One region of the Granulicatella adiacens ATCC 49175 genome, then DNA from elsewhere that is predicted to be linked to it. Evidence: a T-box and tRNA genes for the amino acid it is inferred to sense, from the RefSeq annotation. Region 1 holds a T-box; the other holds one or more tRNA genes.
What was found. A T-box is a leader RNA that pairs with one kind of tRNA and senses whether it is charged. The one in region 1 lies ahead of leuS (leucine--tRNA ligase), so its partner is inferred to be a tRNA-Leu.
Positions count from the first base shown of each region.

Region 1 (3,375 bases):
TTTAGAAGATGCTGGAGCGCAAAACTACTACGGTATTCATGATAATTTTAGAAAATATCCATCATACAAAGAATCAATGGATGATTATGTAGATAAAATTGTTAATGGGATTAAAGGGGCTCCAATGTTCTATTCTGGTGCATGGAAGAGCCGTACAAATAGCTATCAAGATGCTACACGTTATTTAACTGGTCGTTATGCAACGGACACTGCGTATTATGCTAAATTAAACCGCATTATTGAACAATTTGGATTGACAAAATATGATAACGGAACTGCAACGGCAATCGCAGCGTCAATTGAAGAGAAATCTTCAATTGGAGGACAATATACTGTTCAAGCAGGGGATACATTATATTCTATCAGCCGTAAGTCGGGTGTTAGTGTAAATCAATTATTGTCTTTAAATGGATTATCATTAAATTCAGTGATTCGTCCAGGACAATCTTTATCATTAGGAAATAATACAAAACAAACTACTAATACAGTAGTATCAACTCCTGTAAGTACTACATCTGTTTCAAAAGCAAATGGTACTTATACTGTAAAAGCTGGTGATACCTTATATGGTATCAGCCGTAAATTTGGGATGAGCTTATCGCAATTAATTTCATCCAATGGAATTTCTACATCAAGTATCATTCGCCCAGGACAAACATTACGTGTAGTTGGTGGTGAAGCTTCTGCTACAGTAGTTAGAACATCTACTTCTACAGCTCGTACAAGCGGTGGAAACTATGTTGTCCAAGCGGGGGACACTTTATACAGTATCGCTCGTCGTTCAGGAATGAGTTTAAATTCATTATTAACATTAAATGGTTTATCTCAATCATCTATCATTTATCCTGGTCAAAGTTTAACAGTGAGTCAATCAGAAGGGAACTTCACAACTCCAGTAAGTACTAAAACAAATAGCGCATCTTCAGTGGTATCAACTTCTGGAACGTATACTGTAAAAGCAGGGGATACATTATATAGTATTGCTCGTCGTTCAGGTGTGAGCTTGAGTTCGTTATTATCATTAAATGGACTATCTCAATCTTCAGTGATTCGTCCTGGTCAAACACTAAATGTTTCAGGAGCTTCAAGTACAACAGTTGCTACTCCAGTAAGTACCGCTAGTCAAGCAACTTCAACTTCAGGGACCTATACTGTAAAAGCAGGAGATACTTTATATCGTATTGCACATAACCATGGAATTTCATTAAGAACATTACTTTCAGTGAATGGATTATCAGAAACTAGTACGATTCGTCCAGGTCAACAGTTAGTAGTGTCAGGTTCAACACAAGCAACTACTTCATATTCATCAACACAAACCGTTTCATCAGGCTCTCAAACTCATACAGTTAAAGCAGGAGAAGGGTTATGGCGTATTGCTAGAACTTACGGACTTTCATTAGAACAATTAAAAGCTTTAAACGGCTTAACTTCAAATGTTATCCGAGTTGGTCAAGTGTTGAAAGTTTCAAAATAATCTGCTAGAATAATACTCACAAAAGCAGATAGAGGAATAGTAAGTTTCTTTGAAAGTTGTAGAGAGTGCATGGTTGGTGAAAATGCATCAATTCGATAAACTGAACTCGCCTTTTTAGCCGAACTCTGAAGGATTAGTAAGAGTTTCCGCTTCGCCAGCGTTACAGGTAAGAAGAGTAAAATGTTTAGGTGGTAACACGTATTGCGTCCTATCTGTCAGTGACAGGTGGGGCGTTTTTTATTTTGAAAGGAGTGAATCAGATGACATTTAATCATCTTGAAATAGAGCCCAAATGGCAAAAATATTGGAAAGAACATCATACATTCAAAACAACAGAAGATCCTTCTAAGAAAAACTTCTACGCATTAGATATGTTCCCGTATCCATCAGGACAAGGACTTCACGTAGGTCACCCAGAAGGTTATACAGCCACTGATGCCGTTTCCCGTATGAAACGTGCACAAGGATACAATGTTCTTCATCCAATGGGATGGGATGCGTTTGGACTTCCTGCAGAGCAATATGCTCTTGATACAGGGAATGACCCGGCAGAATTCACGAAAGTAAACGTTGCAAACTTCAAACGTCAAATTAATGAATTAGGATTTAGTTATGATTGGGACCGTGAAATTAACACAACGGATCCAGAGTACTATAAATGGACACAATGGATTTTTACAAAGTTGGTTGAAATGGGATTAGCATATGAAGCTGAAATCCCCGTTAACTGGTGCCCAGCACTTGGAACGGTACTTGCTAACGAAGAAGTAATCGATGGTAAGAGTGAACGTGGAGGACATCCTGTTTACCGTAAACCAATGAAACAATGGATGCTTAAAATTACTGCTTATGCGGATCGTCTATTAGAAGATTTGGATGAGTTGGATTGGCCAGAAAGCATTAAAGATATGCAACGTAACTGGATTGGCCGTTCAGAAGGGGCTCAAGTTCGTTTCAACGTAAAAGGAACAGACGAAAGTTTTGAAGTGTTCACGACACGTCCGGACACATTATTTGGAGCGACTTACAATGTATTAGCGCCAGAACACGAATTGGTTCAAAAGATTGTCACTCCTGAACAAAAAGAAGCAGTGGATGCTTATATTGCTGCTGTTTCTACCAAATCTGACTTAGAACGTACAGAACTTTCTAAAGAGAAAACAGGGGTATTCACTGGAGCATATGCGATTAACCCAGTAAACGGAAAAGAAATTCCAATCTGGATTGCAGACTATGTATTAAGTACTTATGGTACAGGTGCCATTATGGCCGTTCCAGCTCATGATGAGCGTGACTATGAATTTGCAAAAGTATTTGGATTAGACATTATTCCAGTAATTGAAGGCGGAAATGTTGAAGAAGAAGCATACACTGGTGATGGTGTACATATTCATTCAGATTTCCTGGATGGATTGAATAAAGCGGACGCCATCGCAAAAATGAATGCATGGCTTGAAGAGAATGGCGTAGGAGCAGCAAAAGTAAGCTATCGTCTACGTGACTGGTTGTTCTCTCGCCAACGTTATTGGGGAGAACCAATTCCAGTGATCCACTGGGAAGATGGCACAATGACAACAGTTCCTGAATCTGAATTGCCATTAGTATTGCCAAAAACGGATAAAATTCGTCCTAGTGGTACTGGTGAATCTCCACTGGCTGCAATTGAAGACTGGCTGTATGTCACAGACCCTGTGACAGGTAAGAAAGGTCGTCGTGAAACAAATACAATGCCACAATGGGCAGGTAGTTCATGGTACTTTGTACGTTATGTTGACCCACATAACAAAGAAAGAATTGCGGATCCGGAAAAAGTAAAACAATGGTTACCAGTTGATTTATATATTGGTGGTGCAGAGCATGCGGTTCTTCACTTACTATATGCTCGTTTCTGGTATAAA
Region 1 covers NZ_CP102283.1:1,107,709-1,111,083, reverse strand. Annotated here, with positions in the region: gene NQ540_RS05470 (muramidase family protein) at 1-1,477, shown strand, start outside; T-box leader at 1,496-1,691, shown strand; gene leuS (leucine--tRNA ligase) at 1,738-3,375, shown strand, end outside.

Region 2 (3,375 bases), 560 kb from region 1:
ATAAACTATGAATGTAGATTTGATTGTGTCGATATACTTGGACAGGGGTTCGACTCCCCTCGGCTCCATTATTTTACAAATAAATCGCCTTATTTAAGTGAATAAGGCGATTTTTTCTATTCTAATTCGTAATTTATCAAAACAAAAAGCCTACTTATCAGTAGGCTTAAGCGATGACCCGTACGGGACTCGAACCCGTGTTACCGCCGTGAAAGGGCGGTGTCTTAACCGCTTGACCAACGGGCCAATATAAGAGAATAAAGCGGGTGACGAGAATCGAACTCGCGACAACAGCTTGGAAGGCTGTAGTTTTACCACTAAACTACACCCGCATTTTATAAAGAGCGGTCCCGACGGGAATCGAACCCGCGATCTCCTGCGTGACAGGCAGGCATGTTAACCCCTACACCACGGAACCACTATGAGATGGAGGTTAACGGGATCGAACCGCTGACCCTCTGCTTGTAAGGCAGATGCTCTCCCAGCTGAGCTAAACCTCCAAATATGACCCGTACGGGACTCGAACCCGTGTTACCGCCGTGAAAGGGCGGTGTCTTAACCGCTTGACCAACGGGCCAGGATAACAAATAATAAAACGGAGAAGGAGGGATTTGAACCCTCGCGCCGGTTTCCCGACCTACACCCTTAGCAGGGGCGCCTCTTCAGCCTCTTGAGTACTTCCCCATCATCCAAGATTTTATTATTTTCTAATAACAAAGTTATTAATGGGCCTAAATGGACTCGAACCATCGACCTCACGCTTATCAGGCGTGCGCTCTAACCAGCTGAGCTATAGGCCCTAAATATTTAAAGCGGGTGACGAGAATCGAACTCGCGACAACAGCTTGGAAGGCTGTAGTTTTACCACTAAACTACACCCGCATTATATTTAGAATGGCTCGGGACAGAATCGAACTGCCGACACCTTGAGCTTCAATCAAGTGCTCTACCAACTGAGCTACCGAGCCTAGCGAATATTATATTCATCTAACGGTCCCGACGGGAATCGAACCCGCGATCTCCTGCGTGACAGGCAGGCATGTTAACCCCTACACCACGGAACCTAATTGCGGGAGTAGGACTCGAACCTACGACCTTCGGGTTATGAGCCCGACGAGCTGCCAACTGCTCCACCCCGCGATAATATTAAGGAGGATAAGGGATTCGAACCCTTGCACGCTTTTACACGCCTGACGGTTTTCAAGACCGTTCCCTTCAGCCGGACTTGGGTAATCCTCCAAGATATAACTATGGACCTTGTAGGACTCGAACCTACGACCGGACGGTTATGAGCCGTCTGCTCTAACCACCTGAGCTAAAGGTCCAAGCTCTAAAGAAATAGCGGCGAAGGGGATCGAACCCCCGACCTCCCGGGTATGAACCGGACGCTCTAGCCAGCTGAGCTACACCGCCATGATATTAAATTTAATGGAGACTAGCGGGATCGAACCGCTGACCTCCTGCGTGCAAAGCAGGCGCTCTCCCAGCTGAGCTAAGCCCCCATAAGAAATCGGGAATACAGGATTCGAACCTACGACCCCTTGGTCCCAAACCAAGTGCTCTACCAAGCTGAGCTAATTCCCGAATATGCACCCAACAGGAGTCGAACCTGTAACCGCTTGATTCGTAGTCAAGTACTCTATCCAATTGAGCTATGGGTGCATTGTATATTTAGTTAATGCCGAGGACCGGGGTCGAACCGGTACGGTCATCACTGACCGCAGGATTTTAAGTCCTGTGCGTCTGCCAATTCCGCCACCCCGGCATGGGCCATGGTTTTACATTGGCTAAGCGGAAGACGGGGTTCGAACCCGCGACCCCCACCTTGGCAAGGTGGTGTTCTACCACTGAACTACTTCCGCAAATTTGGTTTTAATGCCGGCTAAAGGACTTGAACCCTCGACCCTCTGATTACAAATCAGATGCTCTACCAACTGAGCTAAGCCGGCTAAGTGCGGGTGAAGGGACTCGAACCCCCACGCCTCGCGGCGCTAGATCCTAAATCTAGTGCGTCTGCCAATTCCGCCACACCCGCAATTTCTACTATGAGAATGAGTGATACAGGGCTCGAACCTGTGACCCTCTGATTAAAAGTCAGATGCTCTACCAACTGAGCTAATCACTCATCAATGGAGGTTAACGGGATCGAACCGCTGACCCTCTGCTTGTAAGGCAGATGCTCTCCCAGCTGAGCTAAACCTCCATTATAATAAAGCGTGGCAACGTCCTACCCTCGCAGGGAGAAACCCCCAACTACTATCGGCGCTAAGAAGCTTAACTTCTGTGTTCGAGATGGGAACAGGTGTATCCTTCTTGCCATCGTCACCACACTTTATTTCTGAAAAAACTTTCGTTCTTTCAAAACTGAATCTATATCCAACTCCATCAATCTACCAGCTATACAACTCGTGGTTAAGTCCTCGACCGATTAGTACTAGTCCGCTCCATGCCTCGCGGCACTTCCACTTCTAGCCTATCTACCTGATCGTCTCTCAGGGGTCTTACTCACTTAATGTGATGGGAAATCTCATCTCGAGGGGGGCTTCACGCTTAGATGCTTTCAGCGTTTATCCCGTCCACACATAGCTACCCAGCGATGCTCTTGGCAGAACAACTGGTACACCAGCGGTGTGTCCATCCCGGTCCTCTCGTACTAAGGACAGCTCCTCTCAAATTTCCAACGCCCGCGACGGATAGGGACCGAACTGTCTCACGACGTTCTGAACCCAGCTCGCGTACCGCTTTAATGGGCGAACAGCCCAACCCTTGGGACCGACTTCAGCCCCAGGATGCGATGAGCCGACATCGAGGTGCCAAACCTCCCCGTCGATGTGAACTCTTGGGGGAGATAAGCCTGTTATCCCCAGGGTAGCTTTTATCCGTTGAGCGATGGCCCTTCCATGCGGAACCACCGGATCACTAAGCCCGACTTTCGTCCCTGCTCGACTTGTAGGTCTCGCAGTCAAGCTCCCTTCTGCCTTTACACTCTTCGAATGATTTCCAACCATTCTGAGGGAACCTTTGGGCGCCTCCGTTACACTTTAGGAGGCGACCGCCCCAGTCAAACTGCCCGTCTGACACTGTCTCCCACCCCGGTAAGGGGTGCGGGTTAGAGTGGTCATGTCACAAGGGTAGTATCCCACCGTTGCCTCCTCCGAAACTGGCGTCCCGGATTCTTCAGCTCCTACCTATCCTGTACATGTGACACAAACACTCAATATCAAACTACAGTAAAGCTCCATGGGGTCTTTCCGTCCTGTCGCGGGTAACCTGCATCTTCACAGGTACTATAATTTCACCGAGTCTCTCGTTGAGACAGTGCCCAGATCGTTACGCCTTTCGTGCGGGTCGGAACTTACCCGACAAGGAATTTCG
Region 2 covers NZ_CP102283.1:549,608-552,982, reverse strand. Annotated here, with positions in the region: RNA gene ssrA (transfer-messenger RNA) at 1-71, shown strand, start outside; tRNA gene NQ540_RS02920 (tRNA-Glu) at 175-246, opposite strand; tRNA gene NQ540_RS02915 (tRNA-Gly) at 262-332, opposite strand; tRNA gene NQ540_RS02910 (tRNA-Asp) at 346-418, opposite strand; tRNA gene NQ540_RS02905 (tRNA-Val) at 428-500, opposite strand; tRNA gene NQ540_RS02900 (tRNA-Glu) at 506-577, opposite strand; tRNA gene NQ540_RS02895 (tRNA-Ser) at 597-684, opposite strand; tRNA gene NQ540_RS02890 (tRNA-Ile) at 727-800, opposite strand; tRNA gene NQ540_RS02885 (tRNA-Gly) at 812-882, opposite strand; tRNA gene NQ540_RS02880 (tRNA-Phe) at 896-968, opposite strand; tRNA gene NQ540_RS02875 (tRNA-Asp) at 992-1,064, opposite strand; tRNA gene NQ540_RS02870 (tRNA-Met) at 1,068-1,140, opposite strand; tRNA gene NQ540_RS02865 (tRNA-Ser) at 1,150-1,239, opposite strand; tRNA gene NQ540_RS02860 (tRNA-Ile) at 1,252-1,325, opposite strand; tRNA gene NQ540_RS02855 (tRNA-Met) at 1,340-1,413, opposite strand; tRNA gene NQ540_RS02850 (tRNA-Ala) at 1,430-1,502, opposite strand; tRNA gene NQ540_RS02845 (tRNA-Pro) at 1,511-1,584, opposite strand; tRNA gene NQ540_RS02840 (tRNA-Arg) at 1,589-1,662, opposite strand; tRNA gene NQ540_RS02835 (tRNA-Leu) at 1,680-1,765, opposite strand; tRNA gene NQ540_RS02830 (tRNA-Gly) at 1,791-1,862, opposite strand; tRNA gene NQ540_RS02825 (tRNA-Thr) at 1,877-1,949, opposite strand; tRNA gene NQ540_RS02820 (tRNA-Leu) at 1,954-2,035, opposite strand; tRNA gene NQ540_RS02815 (tRNA-Lys) at 2,053-2,125, opposite strand; tRNA gene NQ540_RS02810 (tRNA-Val) at 2,131-2,203, opposite strand; rRNA gene rrf (5S ribosomal RNA) at 2,215-2,330, opposite strand; rRNA gene NQ540_RS02800 (23S ribosomal RNA) at 2,409-3,375, opposite strand, start outside.
Region 2: it has a tRNA-Leu gene. The T-box ahead of leuS (leucine--tRNA ligase) is inferred to sense a tRNA for this amino acid. The anticodon was not compared.